One region of the Arthrobacter vasquezii genome, then DNA from elsewhere that is predicted to be linked to it. Evidence: riboswitches for the same ligand, from Rfam matches in the RefSeq annotation. Region 1 holds a riboswitch; the other holds the start of a gene.

Region 1 (4,420 bases):
CAGGAGATCGGCAGGACGCCCGCGGAACCGAAGCGGGATGCGGAAATCGCAACGCCGTGTCCGGCTTCATGCGCAGACTTGTTCGCGTCGCCCGGCATGAACGGCGCAAGATGTGCCTTTGCAGCCACCGGGCCCACGCCGGGACCGCCGCCGCCGTGCGGGATGCAGAAGGTCTTGTGCAGGTTCAGGTGGGAGACGTCGCCGCCGAACTTGCCCGGCTGGGCGAGGCCGACGAGCGCGTTCAGGTTTGCGCCGTCGACGTAGACCTGTCCACCGGCCTCGTGCACCGCATCGCAGACTTCGCGGACGTCGGCGTCGTACACGCCGTGGGTGGACGGGTAGGTGATCATGATCGCGGAGAGTGCATCCCGGTGGGCCTCGATCTTCGCCCGGAGGTCCCCGTGGTCGATGGTGCCGTCCGAAGCCGTGGCCACGACGATAACCTTCATACCCGCGAGAACGGCGGAAGCAGCGTTCGTGCCGTGTGCGGAGGCAGGAATCAGGCAGACGTTGCGCTGGCCCTCGCCGCGGGAAGCGTGGTAACCGCGGATAGCAAGCAACCCGGCGAGCTCACCCTGTGAACCGGCGTTGGGCTGGATCGAGACCTGGTCGTACCCGGTGATCTCAGCGAGGTCGGCTTCGAGTCCGTCGATCAGCTCGCGCCAGCCTTCGGTCTGGGAATCCGGGGCAAAGGGGTGGATGGAAGCGAATTCCGGCCAGGAGATGGCCTCCATTTCAGCGGTGGCGTTCAGCTTCATCGTGCAGGAGCCCAGCGGGATCATGGTGCGGTCCAGCGCGAGGTCGCGGTCCGAGAGCCTGCGGATGTAGCGCAGCAGCTGGGTCTCCGAGCGGTGTGTGTTGAAGACCGGGTGCTGAAGGTATTCCGAGGTGCGCACCGCGGCGGCGGGCAGCTCGAAGCCTGCGGCTTCCCTTACCTGGCCGGCACCGAAGGCGGCGGACACGGCGGAGAGGATTTCCGGCGTCGTCGTCTCATCGACTGAGATGCCGACGGTGTCGGCGTTGACGAGGCGCAGGTTGATGCCGCGGGATTCGGCAGCGGAGACTACCTTGGCGGCGTCGCCCGGTACGCGGACGGTGAGGGTGTCGAAGAAGGAGTCGCTCTTCAGTTCCCAGCCGGCGGCCTTCAGCGTGGTGGCGAGCGCACGGGTGTTGCTGTGGACGTTCTCCGCAATGGCCTTCAGTCCATCAGGGCCGTGGTAGACGGCGTAGAAGGAAGACACGATGGCCAGCAGTGCCTGCGCGGTGCAGATGTTCGACGTGGCCTTTTCGCGGCGGATGTGCTGCTCGCGGGTCTGGAGGGCCAGGCGGTAGGCGGTAGCACCGGCGTTGTCCTTCGAGACGCCGACGATGCGGCCTGGGAGGGTGCGTTCCATGCCGTCGCGCACGGCCATGTACGCGGCGTGCGGTCCGCCGAAGAACAGCGGAACACCGAGGCGCTGGGTGGAACCGACGGCGACATCCGCTCCCTGCTCACCCGGAGGGGTGATGAGCGTCAGTGCGAGGAGGTCAGCGGCGACCGTGACCAGCGCACCGCGCTCCTTCGCTTCTGCGATGACGGAGGTCTGGTCCCAGACACGGCCGGAGACGCCCGGCTGCTGGAGGACGACGCCGTTGATGTCGCCTTCCGGGAGTCCCTGCGACAGGTCAGCGACCTCAACCTCGAATCCGAGCGCCTCTGCGCGGCCGAGGACGATGGCAATGGTCTGGGGGAGGCAGTCCGCGTCGAGAACCGTTTTGCCGTCCTTGACGGCCTTGTTCTTGTTGGCCCGGCGCATGAGCAGCACGGCTTCGGCCACCGCGGTGGCTTCATCGAGAAGGGAAGCGTTGGCCACCGGTAGGGCAGTGAGATCCTGCACCATGGTCTGGAAGTTGAGCAGCGCCTCGAGCCGGCCCTGCGAGATTTCGGGCTGGTAGGGCGTGTAGGCCGTGTACCAGGCGGGCGCCTCGAGGATATTGCGGCGGATCACTGCCGGCGTGACGGTGTCGTAGTAGCCCTGACCGATCATCTGGACGGCGGTCTTGTTCCTGCCGGCAAGCCTTCGCAGTTCGGCCAGCACCTGGACTTCGCTGAGCGCGTTGTCCAGCCCGAGCGGGCTTTCCTGACGAATGGAGTCGGGAACCGCACTGTCAACGAGGCCGTCGACGGTGTCATAGCCGACAGCCTTGAGCATCGTGTCGATGTGGTCCTGGCGACGCGCACCGATGTGGCGGTCTGCGAACGTGGGGACGAATGACTGGACTGTCATATGAGGAACTCCATAACTCAGGTGGCGCAAAACACCACGATGACTTGGGTTCCTCCCCGCTCTGTATTGGACCTGAGAGTTTCCGTTTTTCCTGATGTTCTCAGGATCCACTTGCACCGTCGGTGAGCCCGGTTTCCCGGACTGCTTTCCAGAGTTGCCTCGCCGCGGCGGTACGTGGGCCTGAGAGATTCCTGGGGAGGATTTGCTCCTACGGCGCCTGCTGAACGTACCGGCAGGACTCTCCCGCCGCGGATCGAAAGCGTGCGTCACTGACAGGTGACGCGATTCACAGACTACCGGTTGGTTGAGTCTTCACGCAACTCCTGTACGACTGGGTCCGTCTAGTTCAGTGACTTCTCTACGTCAGCCAGTTCTGTACGCTCCCAGAGGGCAGTCTCGTATCGATGGCCAGCGGCACTAGCGCTCGATGCCGCATCCACTGCCTCCCTGAACTTCAACAACCGAAGTCGCCGCTCTTCCTCGGCAGCAGGACTTGTTGTGCTCAAAACTTTGCTCCTTTCTATCGCATGGTGGAAACGAAGTTCCGCTCGGTGGGTGTACGCTAGGTCACACCGAAACTACGTAACGAACAGTTTGACACGCTTCAGACAGTTCGGTTGGCGCGTCGGTCCGGTTCGTACGGGAGCGTGAATGATGGACGGAATCAAGGTAACCGTCAACGGCAAAGTCCGGGACTGCAGCGGAACAAACCCCCACACTCGATTACTCGACTGGTTGCGGGATGAAGGCCTGACAGGGTCAAAAGAAGGATGTGCTGAAGGGGAATGCGGTGCCTGCGCCGTCCTCGTAGCCCGCCCGGACGGAGCCGACCGCAGCCGATGGACCTCGGTCAATGCGTGTCTCCCACCGGCCCTCGCCTTCGACGGCCAGGAAATCATCACCGCCGAGGGTCTCGGAAACGTCTCTGATGCCTGCACGCCGGAGGACCTCCACCCCGTGCAGCGCGAGATGGCGGAGCGCGGCGGCTCGCAGTGTGGCTACTGCACCCCGGGATTTGTCTGCTCGATGGCTGCTGAATATTACCGACCGGAGCGCTCGCCGGCGCAGGAAGACAAGGAGACAGGAACCGCCGTCGTCGGTGAAGAGCATGCAACCGACCACGAATGCGGCCCCAACGGGTTTGACCTCCATGCGCTCAGCGGGAACCTGTGCCGCTGCACCGGCTACCGGCCGATCCGCGACGCTGCTTACGCGCTCGAAACACCTTCGGGCTCGGATCCGCTGCTCGAACGGCAGAACCGGCCCGCCCCCGCGCCGCAGCACACCCGTGTCAGCGGTGAATCGGAGTTTATCCGTCCGCAGTCGCTCGATGAGGTCCACCAGACATTGCGCGAGAACTCGGACGTGAAGCTGGTTGCGGGAGCGACCGACCTCGGCGTTGAGGTTAATCTGCGGCATTCCCGCCCGCCGCTGGTCCTCGCGATTGATCGGCTGGAGGAACTTCGGGCGCTGACGTTCGACGCCGATTCCATCGAGATCGGCGCCGCGCTGACACTCTCTGAAGTCGAGCGGGCGCTCGACGGCCGCGTCCCGCTGTTGGGTTACCTTTTCCCGCAGTTCGCCTCCCGGCTGATCCGTAACGCCGCGACGTTCGGTGGGAACCTCTCCACGGGTTCGCCCATCGGCGACTCTGCGCCGGTTTTCCTGGCGCTCGACGCAAGAATTGTCCTCTCCTCCACAGACGGAGAGCGCGAAGTTCCGTTGTCCGAGTACTACACCGGCTACCGCCAGAGTGTTCGTCAGCCGCACGAAATGCTCCGCGCTATTCGCATCCCGTTGCCGCTCGCCGAAAGCACCGCGTTTTACAAGATCGCCAAGCGGCGCTTCGACGACATCTCAAGTGTGTCCGTGGCCATCGCACTGCAACTCAACGGCGGCGTCGTAAGCTCCGTGCGCATCGGACTCGGCGGTGTGGCAGCGACGCCAATCCGCGCTCTCGCGACGGAAGAGGCGCTCGTCGGTCAACCCTGGACGTCGGACACGGTGGCCGCCGCCGCCGTCGTCATGGCGGGTGAAGGAACGCCGATCGATGACATGCGGGCCAGCTCGCTGTACCGCTCGGCGATGCTGAGGCAGGCGCTGCTGAGATTCCATGCTGAGAACGCTGAAGATCTGGAGGTGGCCAAGTGAAG
Region 2 (4,420 bases), on a different contig from region 1:
TGGCTGGACTGCTCTCATTCCGCAGAACGGCGCCGGCCAAAGGTCGCGCGTTGCTCATGCGAGCAGCCTCGTCCGTGTCCACGCTTCGCGCCCACCGGTCCGGAGGGAAGAGCTAGCCATGGCGGACGTCGCGATTGTCGGTGCCGGCCCCAATGGGCTGGCTGCCGGCGTCGTGATGGCACGTGCAGGCTTGAGCGTGGAGATATTTGAGGCCGAACGAGCTATCGGCGGCGGGTCACGCACCATGGAGCTGCTTGAGCCGGAACACGTGCATGACATTTGTTCGGCTGTGCATCCGATGGCGCTGGCGTCACCCTTCTTCCGGGAGTTCGGTCTCCGGGAACGGATTCCCTTCGTGGTTCCCGAGCTGTCGTACGCCAATCCGCTGGACAATGGCCGTGCTGGACTCGCGTACCGCGATCTTGGGCGTACGGCGCTCGGTCTGGACAAGGACGGACAGGCCTGGCGGCGACTGATGCGCCCGCTCGTGCAGCACATTGATGGGGTGGTCGATACCGGGCTCAACCAGTTCCTGCGGGTCCCGCGGCATCCAGTCGCGGCCGCCCTGCTCGGTTCAAGGACGCTCGAGCAGGGGACTGGCCTGTGGAACCTGCGCTTCTCGACGGAAGAGGCGGCGGCATTGTTTACCGGAGTTGCCGCACATGCCGTTGCTGCCCTGCCCACACTCGCGGCTGCAGGTGCCGGGCTCACCCTCGGAGCGTTGGCGCATGCCGTGGGATGGCCCATTCCGGTTGGCGGATCCCAGGCATTGGTCAACGCTATGGCGGATGACATCCGGGCACATGGCGGCGCCGTCCACACTGCCCGTCGGATTGAATCGGTCGGCGAGTTCGACGGAGCAAAGGCAGTCCTGCTCGATGTCTCACCCGGTGCTGTTGGCGGCCTGGCAGGCGATCGCCTCCCGCAGGGCTACGTCTCAATGCTGGACCGGTTCCGCTTCGGGGACGGCGCCTGCAAGGTTGACTTCATCCTCTCGGGGCCGGTGCCGTGGGCAAACGAGGAAGTACGAGCGGCCGGCACAGTTCATGCGGGCGGAACCCGGGCTGAAGTGGCGGCGTCGGAAGCCGACGTGGCCGCCGGACGCCATCCGGAAAAACCGTACGTGCTGGTTTCGCAGCCTTCCCTGTTCGATTCTTCCCGCGCACCCCACGGACGGCAGGTTCTGTGGACTTACTGCCACGTGCCCAACGGTTCCACGCGGGACATGACGGAGGCCATTGTGCGGCAGATCGAACGTTTCGCGCCCGGCTTCCGCGACGTCGTCGTGCGTTCACACGTCATGACTGCAGCTGACCTTGAGCAGTACAACGCCAATTACGTGGGCGGTGACTTCAGCGGTGGCGCGGTGACCATCCCTCAGCTGCTGGCGCGTCCCTCATTCGGGCCGCACCCTTGGCGGATGCCGGGGAAGGGCCTCTATCTGTGCTCAGCATCGACCCCGCCCGGCCCGGGCGTGCACGGGATGGGCGGTTATCACGCGGCAAAACTTGCACTCAAGGACGTGTTCGGGCTGCCGGTGCCGCAGTTGGGAAGGTCATCGTGAGCGCACTCCTTTGCTGATCGATTTCAGCGAAGAGTAAGCTTGATCACGATCGCATAACTGAAAAGCGCAGTAATAAAACGCCCTTGACCCGCAGCGGGAGAGTCCTGCCGTTGACCTACAGCCGGCAGGCGCCGTAGGAGCAAACCCTCCCCAGGAATCTCTCAGGCCCAGCACCGCAGCGGAAAGGCAACTCTGGAAAGTAGCGCAGCTGAAGATAGGTTGTGCTCACCGACGGTGCAAGGTGAACCCTGTGTTCACGGAATCTCTCAGGTCCAAGACAGAGCGGGGAGGAACCCACCCACCTGTCCGCGCGCCCTGCACGCACACTGATTCACGGAGTTCCTCATGACGCACCAGACGGAATCAACTTTCTCCGACCGCCACATCGGTCCCCGCTCGGACGACGCCGAGCAGATGCTCAAGGTCCTGGGCTACCCCAGCCTGGACAAACTCGTCGATGTTGCGGTGCCGGCGAGCATCCGTATCAACGAGGGCCTGGACATTCCGTCTGCGCTGAGCGAGTCGGAGGTCCTGGCGGAACTGCGCAGCATCGCCGCGAAGAACAAGACCGCCGTGCAGATGATCGGTCAGGGCTACTACGACACGGTCACCCCTCCTGTCATCCGCCGCAATGTGCTTGAGGCTCCCGCCTGGTACACCGCCTACACGCCCTACCAGCCGGAAATCTCCCAGGGCCGTCTTGAAGCCCTGCTGAACTTCCAGACGATGGTCCAGGACCTCACTGCGCTGCCCATCGCCAACGCCTCCCTGCTCGATGAAGCATCGGCCGTTGCCGAGGCCGTCCTCCTGATGCGTCGCTCCGGCAAGAACAAGGGACGAACCATCCTGGACGCGGAATGCCTCCCCCAGACCATCGCCGTCGTGCAGGGCCGCGCTGAGGCGCTGGGCTTTGATATCGAGATCGCTGACCTCTCAAAGGGATTGCCGGACGGCGACATCAACGGCGTCGTCCTCCAGCAGCCCGGGACATCCGGCACGCTCCGCAACCACACGGACATGGTCGCGAAAGCGCACGACGGCGGCGCCCTGGTGACGGTCGCAGCGGACCTGCTAGCGCTGACCCTGATCACCCCTCCGGGGGAGCAGGGCGCGGATATCGCCGTCGGCTCCGCCCAGCGTTTCGGTGTGCCGCTGTTCTTCGGCGGACCGCACGCTGCGTACATGGCCGTTCGAAAGGGCCTGGAGCGCATGCTCCCCGGCCGCCTTGTTGGGGTGTCGAAGGATTCCGACGGCGCACCCGCCTACCGGCTTGCACTGCAAACACGTGAGCAGCACATCCGCCGCGAGAAGGCTACGTCGAACATCTGTACCGCTCAGGCGCTCCTCGCGATCGTTGCCAGCATGTACGCCGTTTACCACGGTCCCGACGGGCTGAAGGCGATCGCGGAACGTGTCCATGGAAAGGCGGCGCGGCTCGCTGCAGCCGTTCCAGGGACGGTCCACGAGTCCTTCTTCGACACCCTTCTCGTGAAGGTCGAGGGCCAGTCCGAGAGCATTGTCCGCAAGGCCGAGGAGCGCGGCATCAACCTGCGGTTGGTCGATGCCGATCACGTCGGCATCTCCTGTGACGAGACCACCACGGACGCTCACCTTGAAACCATCGCCGAGATCTTCGGGGTAAATCTGTCAGCCGACGCGGAGACTGCAATCCCTGCTGACCTGCAACGGACGTCGTCCTATATGACCCATCCCGTGTTCTCCCTCCACCGCTCAGAGACCCAGATGCTGCGCTACCTGCGCGGTCTCTCGGACCGCGACCTGGCACTGGACCGCACCATGATTCCGTTGGGATCCTGCACCATGAAGCTCAACGCCACGGTTGAGATGGAACCGATCTCCTGGCCCGAGTTCGCAACCATCCATCCGTTCGCCCCCGAGCACCAGACCGAGGGCTGGCGCCAGCTGATTGATGACCTGGAGGGCCGTCTCGCTGAAATCACCGGCTACGCCAGGGTGTCGATTCAGCCGAACGCCGGCTCCCAGGGTGAACTCGCCGGTCTGCTGGCCATCCGCAAGTACCATCTTTCACGCGGTGATGAGGCTCGCACAGTGTGCCTCATCCCATCGTCAGCACACGGCACCAACGCCGCCTCTGCTGTGCTCGCCGGCATGAAGGTGGTTGTGGTCAAGACAGCCGGAAACGGCAACATCGATCACGATGATCTCCAGGCAAAGATCGAGGCGAACAAGGATTCCCTCTCCGCGATCATGATCACCTACCCGTCCACGCATGGCGTTTTCGAGGAGGACGTCCGCTGGGTCTGCGACCAGGTGCATGGCGCGGGCGGTCAGGTCTACATCGACGGCGCAAACCTTAACGCGCTGGTCGGGCTAGCAAAGCCGGGTGAGTTCGGTGGTGATGTTTCCCACCTGAACCTGCACAAGACGTTCTGCATCCCGCACGGCGGCGGAGGTCCCGGTGTCGGGCCGGTAGCAGTGGCGGAGCACCTTGCCCCCTTCCTGCCTGGAGATGCGAATAGCGCAGCTGGTGTAGACAACAGCAACACAGCCGGCGTCCCTATCTCCGCCTCCCGCTTCGGTTCAGCAGGCGTACTGCCGATTTCCTGGGCCTATGTGGCGCTGATGGGAAGCGAGGGCCTGACGGCAGCCACGAAGTCCGCGCTCCTTGCAGCGAACTACGTCGCCGCCCGCCTCAATGAATACTTCCCGGTGCTCTACTCGGGTGAGAACGGACTCGTGGCGCACGAGTGCATTCTGGACCTTCGCGCACTTACCGCGAAGACCGGTGTGACAGCCGAAGACGTGGCCAAGCGCCTCATCGATTACGGCTTCCACGCCCCGACGCTGAGCTTCCCGGTAGCGGGCACGTTGATG

The links. Region 1 has a riboswitch for glycine ahead of gcvP (aminomethyl-transferring glycine dehydrogenase). Riboswitches for the same ligand answer to the same signal wherever they lie in the genome.
Region 2: it holds a riboswitch for glycine, as region 1 does, so the genes downstream of both, gcvP (aminomethyl-transferring glycine dehydrogenase) here and gcvP (aminomethyl-transferring glycine dehydrogenase) in region 1, are expected to answer to the same signal.

Annotation. Positions count from the first base shown of each region.
Region 1 covers NZ_JAROKN010000005.1:75,360-79,779, reverse strand. Annotated here, with positions in the region: gene gcvP (aminomethyl-transferring glycine dehydrogenase) at 1-2,267, opposite strand, end outside; glycine riboswitch at 2,426-2,523, opposite strand; gene P4U43_RS03920 (hypothetical protein) at 2,609-2,773, opposite strand; gene P4U43_RS03915 (xanthine dehydrogenase small subunit) at 2,922-4,418, shown strand; gene xdhB (xanthine dehydrogenase molybdopterin binding subunit) at 4,415-4,420, shown strand, end outside.
Region 2 covers NZ_JAROKN010000021.1:19,670-24,089, forward strand. Annotated here, with positions in the region: gene P4U43_RS09465 (lipid II:glycine glycyltransferase FemX) at 1-116, shown strand, start outside; gene P4U43_RS09470 (phytoene desaturase family protein) at 119-1,564, shown strand; glycine riboswitch at 1,649-1,750, shown strand; glycine riboswitch at 1,752-1,855, shown strand; gene gcvP (aminomethyl-transferring glycine dehydrogenase) at 1,910-4,420, shown strand, end outside.